DNA from 2 places in the Hymenobacter sublimis genome. Region 2 is predicted to be linked to the other one. Evidence: riboswitches for the same ligand, from Rfam matches in the RefSeq annotation. Region 2 holds a riboswitch; the other holds the start of a gene.
What was found. A riboswitch is a leader RNA that binds a small molecule or an ion and turns the genes downstream of it on or off. The one in region 2 is predicted to bind cobalamin.
Positions count from the first base shown of each region.

Region 1 (3,399 bases), 1.5 Mb from region 2:
CATCTTTGCCCCGCTCCACCACAATCGGCCGGATACCCAGCTCAATGGCCCGCAAAGCGGCAAATAGCCCGGCTGGCCCGGCCCCCACGATGATGACGGAGCGGCGGGCCCGGCTTACGTCCGGGTACTGAAACCAGGGGCCGAACAGGTCCGTGGGCGGGGGCGTTTGGTAGATGTCGGCGCGTAGGCGCACCAGGGGCTGGCGGCCGCGCGCATCAATGGAGCGCTTGCGCAGATGCACAAAATCGGCTTGGCCGGGTACCAGGCCTGCGGCATCGAGGAGGGCGCGGTAGCGGGCCAGCTCGTCGTAGGCTACCTCCGGCGGGAGCAGTAGCTCAATTTCTTGTTTCTCAGTCATAAAAAGGGTGAAAGGGAGTTAGCCTTTGAACCGGTAACAGGGGTAACGGAGCGCAAAGATACGCAGCTAAAAACAGCCTCAGGCCTTGCGGAATCCATTTTAGGTTCCGCAAGGCCTGAGGCTGTTCGGGGGGGCGGGGTGCGCCTAGTGCCCGCCGCCGGGGGGCGGGGTAGTATTCTGCAGGCGGGGCCAGAATTTTTCCATGGCCTCGTTGAACAGCGTCAAGGCCTGGGTGCGGACTTCGCCGGAGGGGTGGCGCAGCAACTGGCCAAGCAGGTGACGGTACATTTCCGTCGTGACTTCCAATCCTTTGGCGCTTACCAGGCCGTGGTGGAGTAGGTCGCAGTTCGCGGCCACAGAGTTTGCCATAGAGTCAGTTAGTTCTTCGCGGGCCAGGTCCGCTTCCCGAAACGACTGTTCCAGGCGAGAATTCATTTCAGGAGTGTAGTGGGGGTCGGGTGCCATATCAACGTGATAGGGAGGAGAGGCCTGTTAAACCTTAAAAGCGCGCAGAAAGGTTCGGACGGCTCTGGGAAAAATCCAGCCATAGAGTGTAACCGTCATATAGTTAGTTTGTTAAAGCTCTGAAAATAGCTATTCATCTATACGACAGCAGCAGCGGGCCCCAGAATACGTACGGGTCGTTTATGCTCATCGATGGCCACAAACGTGAACAGCCCCGACACGGCCCGGTGGCGCTCCTCGGAGTACATCTGCTCCACGAACAGCTCCACGCGCACCTTCAGGCTGGTGTTGCCCACGTGCTCCACGCGCCCGATCAGCTCCACCAGCGTGCCGCCGGGAATGGGGTGGGTAAAGTCGACTTTGTCAGACGACACGGTCACCATTTTGAGGCGACTGAACCGGGTGGCCGTAATAAAGGCTACTTCGTCCATGAGGTGCAGGGTAGTGCCTCCGAACAAGGTGTCGTAGTGGTTGGTGGTGTTGGGAAATACAGCCTTGAAAATGCGCGTTTCGGCGCGACTGATTTTTTCTTCGAGCGGTAGCATGGCAAGCAAGGGTAGGTGGAAAAACGGGTGTAGCAGCGTTCTGGCCGCTTTTCCTGGCCCTTGTTTCACCTTACTGCCTTCATCGGATTACTACGTCCCGCGCCCAGGTAGAAAGCCCACGCCTTCTGCCCACTCACCCCACGCCGCAGCACCCGACAAGGGTCCTCAAGTCGCGAAGGAGCCTTATCAACAAAAGCGGCGGGCAGGTCTCCTGACTTGTGCCATGCTTCCCGCCCTTCTCACCCGCCGCGTAGGCGTGGGCAATGGGTTACGAGGGAAGCATCTGTCGCCGGGCGTGGCGGCGGGCACTTACAGTAGCGCGTCTGTCCGGGAGTTGCACCCGGTTCCCCTTTCATGCCTACCCCCACCGGGAACGGGCAACCTGCCGCTCGTCTGACTGGAAAATACCGCCAAAGAACGAAGCGCCAAAGGTAGCAGAACCGCCGGCTTCCGGGCACTTCCGCTATTTTGCGCGCCTTCCTGGTTTTCTGCCCCGCTTCTATGCCTCAGCTTCCGCCCGCTGCTCCGCGCACCATGGCTTCCCGCATCCGCTCCATTTTCAGCGGCTCGGTGGGCAACTTGGTGGAGTGGTACGATTGGTACGTGTACTCCGCGTTTGCTCTGTATTTCGCCCCGGCCTTTTTCCCCAAAGGCAACCTGACGGCCCAGCTGCTTAACTCGGCGGCCATTTTCGCGGTGGGGTTTCTGATGCGCCCGCTCGGGGGCTGGCTGATGGGGGTGTATGCTGACCGCGCCGGCCGCAAAGCCGCCCTGCTGGCCTCGGTGCTGCTCATGTGCGGCGGCTCGTTGCTGATTGCTCTTACGCCCTCCTATAGCCAGATTGGGGTAGCTGCGCCCGTGCTGCTGGTGGTAGCGCGGCTGCTGCAAGGCCTGAGCGTGGGCGGGGAATACGGTACCTCGGCTACCTACCTAAGCGAAATGGCCGACCAGCGCAACCGGGGCTTTTTCTCCAGTTTTCAGTACGTAACCCTGATTGCCGGGCAACTGCTGGCCTTGCTGGTACAGCTAGGGTTGCAGCAGTGGCTTACCACGGCGGAAATGTACGCCTGGGGCTGGCGGGTGCCGTTTGCCCTGGGGGCCATAGCCGCCCTGGTGGCCCTGTACCTGCGCCGCAGCATGGAAGAAACCGATGCTTTCACCCGGCAAACCGCCCCGGCTACCGGCCAGCCCCAGCGGCCCAGCCAGCTGCGGGTATTACTTCAGCACCCCCGCGAAATTCTGACCGTAGTGGGCCTAACCCTGGGCGGAACGGTGGTTTTCTACACCTTTACCACCTATGTGCAGAAGTTTCTGGTGAATACTACCGGCTTTACCAAGGGCCAGGCCACGCTGGTTTCCTTCGGGGCCCTGGGGGTAGCCATGCTGCTGCAGCCCCTGCTGGGCGCCATCTCCGACCGGGTGGGGCGGCGGCCGGTACTGTTGTTTTTTGGGGTAGGAGCCACGCTGCTAACTGTGCCGCTGCTTACGGCCCTAGGCCGCGCCAACGGGCCCGGCGCGGCCTTTGGGCTGCTGCTCGTGGCGCTGGTCATCGTGAGCGGCTACACTTCCATTAACGCGGTGGTGAAAGCTGAGCTGTTTCCCACCGAAATTCGGGCCCTGGGTGTGGGGCTGCCCTACGCCCTGACCGTGGCCATCTTCGGTGGTTCGGCCGAATACGTGGCCTTGCTGGCCAAAGACCACGGCGTGGAAAACTGGTTTTACTGGTACGTGACCGGCTGCGCCGCCTTTTCGCTGGTAGTATACCTGCGCATGCCCGACACCCGCGCTACCTCCCGCATGCGGGAGGAATAACTTACCAGCCCCAGAGCCTACGGGTCAGCTCCCCGCCGTCTGTCTGGGGCGTGAGCTGGCAAAATACCCTTCCAACCCACGGCGGGCGGCCCGCTCCGGCCCGGTGCTAGCCATTTGGCACACCCGAGTAACCCGGTAGTACAAGTTGAGGTATAATTATTGCTCTGTACCGCCCGGCCTGGCCTTTCCCTGTTCCACTGCAGGGGCCAGCGCTGGTTT
Region 1 covers NZ_CP095848.1:2,060,015-2,063,413, reverse strand. The annotation lists gene MWH26_RS08710 (NAD(P)/FAD-dependent oxidoreductase) at 1-358, opposite strand, end outside; gene MWH26_RS08705 (hypothetical protein) at 503-823, opposite strand; gene MWH26_RS08700 (acyl-CoA thioesterase) at 961-1,368, opposite strand; cobalamin riboswitch at 1,553-1,769, opposite strand; gene MWH26_RS08695 (MFS transporter) at 1,870-3,180, shown strand.
Region 1: another riboswitch for cobalamin. It lies ahead of MWH26_RS08700 (acyl-CoA thioesterase); the one in region 2 lies ahead of MWH26_RS15110 (TonB-dependent receptor).

Region 2 (3,399 bases):
GCTCTTGCACAAGGGTCGGAGCGTATTGCTCAAAACCTCCCCCATGCTCGACATTGAGCAGGCCATTCAGGAGCTGCGCCACGTACGGCGGCTGTGGGTACTAGCCGTGGACAATGAGTGCAAGGAGGTACTATACGAGCTAAGCCCAGAGCCGGCCGTAGACCCGGAACGCTACACGGTGAACCTGCTACGCAACGGGCAGCAGCAGGAGTTTCGGCTGAACCGGGCGCGCGAAGCCCGCGCCATTGCCCGCTACGCCGAGCCGCAGCAGTACCTCTATGAGCCCAACGTGGCCGTACTCAAGGCCGGCGCGTTCCGCAGCATCGGGACGGCCTACGAGATGCTCAAGCTGCACCAGCACAGCCACCTCTACACTTCTGATGTACTGCGCCCGGAGTTTCCCGGCCGCATCTTCCGCATCAAGGCCGTGGAGAAATACGACGGCCAGGCCCTGCGCACCCACCTCGGCCCCGAAGCCCGCGCCCACGTCACTACCCGCAACTTCCCCGATACCGTGGCCGAGTTCCGCCACCGCACTGGCATCCGCGAGGGCGGCGACCTGTACCTATTTGCTACCACCAATCTGGAAGGCAAGCTCATGGTCCTGGTCTGCGAGAAGCTCTAAGCAGTGAAATGGTGAGTTGGTGACCTAGTGAGTTTGAAAAAGCCCGTCAGCCTGAGCGCCGCGAAGGACCTTGTCACGCAGGAACGAGACGTTGTTACGTTCATTATTCCTGCGTGACAAGGTCCTTCGCGGCGCTCAGGATGACGGGTTGTTGTTATGCTACTTCAACTCACTCACCGTGCCGGGCTAGTCCAGGGGTTGCCTTTGAGGCGGAAGCGCCAGGGTAGAGCGGCATCTTCGCCGGCATAATCGATGCCCACGCGGGGCGAGGCCGTGATATGGTCCTCGGGCACTACGTCGCCTCGGTCTTCCAGCCAAACGACATCGCCGGTTACCGGCAGGCCGTAGTGGGCAGTGGTAAGGCCGAGGGCTTGGGTGAGCAGACCGGGGCCGCCCGTGAGGTTGCGGCGTACCTCCGTCATGCCCCGGCGCAGCAGCATTTCCGGAATGCCTTCCGTAGGCTCCAGCCCCCGAATCAGTACGGCGTCGGCCTTGCCGGCTTCGTTGGTAATGATGTTGAAAAGGACGTAACGCCCGTAGATCAGGTAGGTGTAGGCCACGCCGCCAGGTTCGTACATCACGCGGGTGCGCGCCGTGTAGCGGCCCAGGTGAGAGTGGCAGGCTTGGTCGTTGATATGCGCGTAGGCTTCTGTTTCCACGATGCGGCCGCCGGTAAGCACCCCGTTGATGCGCGTAAACACATATTTACCGAGCATTTCGCGGGCAATAAGAACAGGATCGGGGCGGCGGTAAAACTCAGCGGGCAGCTTCATGAATGGATAACTGGGTAGGGAGGAGCTAGGAGCTAGGAGCTAGGAGCTAGGAGCTAGGAGCTAGGAGCTAGGAGCTAGGAGCTAGGAGCTAGTGGTACCGATTGCTCCCACAAAGGTTACAATGCTGAACTACCCGTCTCCTTACTTCTGATTCCGGTCTCCTCGCTCCCAACTCCTAGCTTCTTTCTGACTTTGCTGTTACCTTTGCAGCGTAGAGGTGGCCGGACCCCGATTGGGGGGCGAGGCTGAAAAGGGAATCCGGTTTAATTCCGGAGCTGTCCCCGCAACTGTACGCTTCACGAGTCGGCGCGTCATCACCGGCCACTGTTTCACAGGCACTTTCCTTGGAAAGCCGCCGAAATGGGAAGGCGACGCGCCCGGAGCAAGCCAGGAGACCTGCCTCTGCATTTCCCATGTTCAGCGCCTGCGGAGGAAGGGCGGAGAATGAATGCAGTGGCGGCGCTTCAGCGCGGCTAGATTTTCGTCTGTTTTCGGCCTCGGCTCCGAGGAAGCCGCGAGTGGCTTTGCTGCCCGCGCAACCCTGGGGTTTTGAACTGAATTTTTCGATTGCGAAAATTTGGTTCGGAAGATGCATTTTCTGAAGTGGCTGCCCCTAAAGCAGCTAGGCCCATTCCTCGGCTGCGCGAGCCTGCTGGCCGTGGCGCAGCCCCTGGCGGCCCAATCGGCCTTACCTCCTGACACGGCGCGCACCCAGCGTTTGCCTACCGTGCGCGTGGCGGGCGTTCGGCCCGACCGATTTGCCGTAGGAAGCCGCCGGCTCACCCTAGATTCATTGGCGCTGGCCAACTACCGCACCAGCACGCTAGCGGAGGTGTTGAGCGCCCGCACGGCCCTGTACTTCAAGAATTACGGGCCTGGGCAACTCGCGTCCATCACCATGCGGGGCACCTCGGCCCGGCACACGGCGGTGCTCTGGAACGGCTTCAACATCAACCTACCTTCCCTCGGCGAAGCCGACTTTGCCTTGCTGCCGACTGCTGGCGCTACGCAAGTAGATATTCAGCCGGGGCCAGCCAGCGCCACCTATGGCAACGGAGCCGTGGGGGCACAGTGCTGCTTTCCTCGCCGGTACGTTGGGGAGCAGGCTGGCGGGCTGTGGGGCAGGTAGAAGCAGGCAGCTTTGGGCTGCGAGCCGGCACCCTGGAAGTGGGGTTCAGCAACGAGAAGCTAGCCGTGCGCACCAGTCTGCTCTACCGTCAGGCCGACAATAACTTCTCTTACTTCGAGCAGGTAGCCACTGGGCGTGTCCGCCGGGAGCAGGAAAACGCGGCCCTGCAGCAAGCCAGCTTCACTCAAGACCTAACCCTGCGCCTGGGGCAGCATGGGGAGCTAACGGCCGCCGCATGGCTGACCGATGCCGACCGCCAGATTCAGCCCGGTATTGGCACCAACAATACTAACGCCCAGGAGCGGGACCAAAGTCGCCGCCTCATGGCCGGTTACCGCCACGTAAGCGCCCGCCACGAGTGGGCCGGCCGGGTGGCCTGGTTTGAGGACGTCATCAACTACCGCGACGACGTGAGCGGCCTAAGCGAATCAACGGTGCATACTACCCAGGCCCAGGCCGAGCATACCTGGACTTTTGCACCTAACGCCTCCTTACGGGTAGGGGCCGAGGCCCAGCACTTTGCGGCTCAGGTAGATGGCTACGGCACTCAGCCCCGCACCGAAAACCGCTTTTCCGGCTTTGCCCTGCTCCGCTACGACCCGCGGCCCCGCCTGCGCTTGTCCCTGAATATGCGCCAGGCCGTATTGCCGGGCCAGCAGCCCCCACTCACGCCCACGGCCGGGGCAGAATGGGAAGTAGTGCAACTGGGCGCCCAAGCGCTCAGCCTGAAAGCCAGCGCCTCTCGCAGCTACCGCGCCCCTACCCTCAACGAGCGGTACTGGCGCCCCGGCGGCAACCCCAATCTGCTACCCGAACAAGGGTTTGGCTACGAAGGCGGGGTAGTGCACACGCTATCCAAGCCGGCAGCTCAC
Region 2 covers NZ_CP095848.1:3,602,349-3,605,747, forward strand. The annotation lists gene MWH26_RS15100 (class I SAM-dependent methyltransferase) at 1-625, shown strand, start outside; gene MWH26_RS15105 (DNA-3-methyladenine glycosylase) at 799-1,398, opposite strand; cobalamin riboswitch at 1,597-1,816, shown strand; gene MWH26_RS15110 (TonB-dependent receptor) at 1,988-2,527, shown strand; gene MWH26_RS15115 (TonB-dependent receptor) at 2,470-3,399, shown strand, end outside.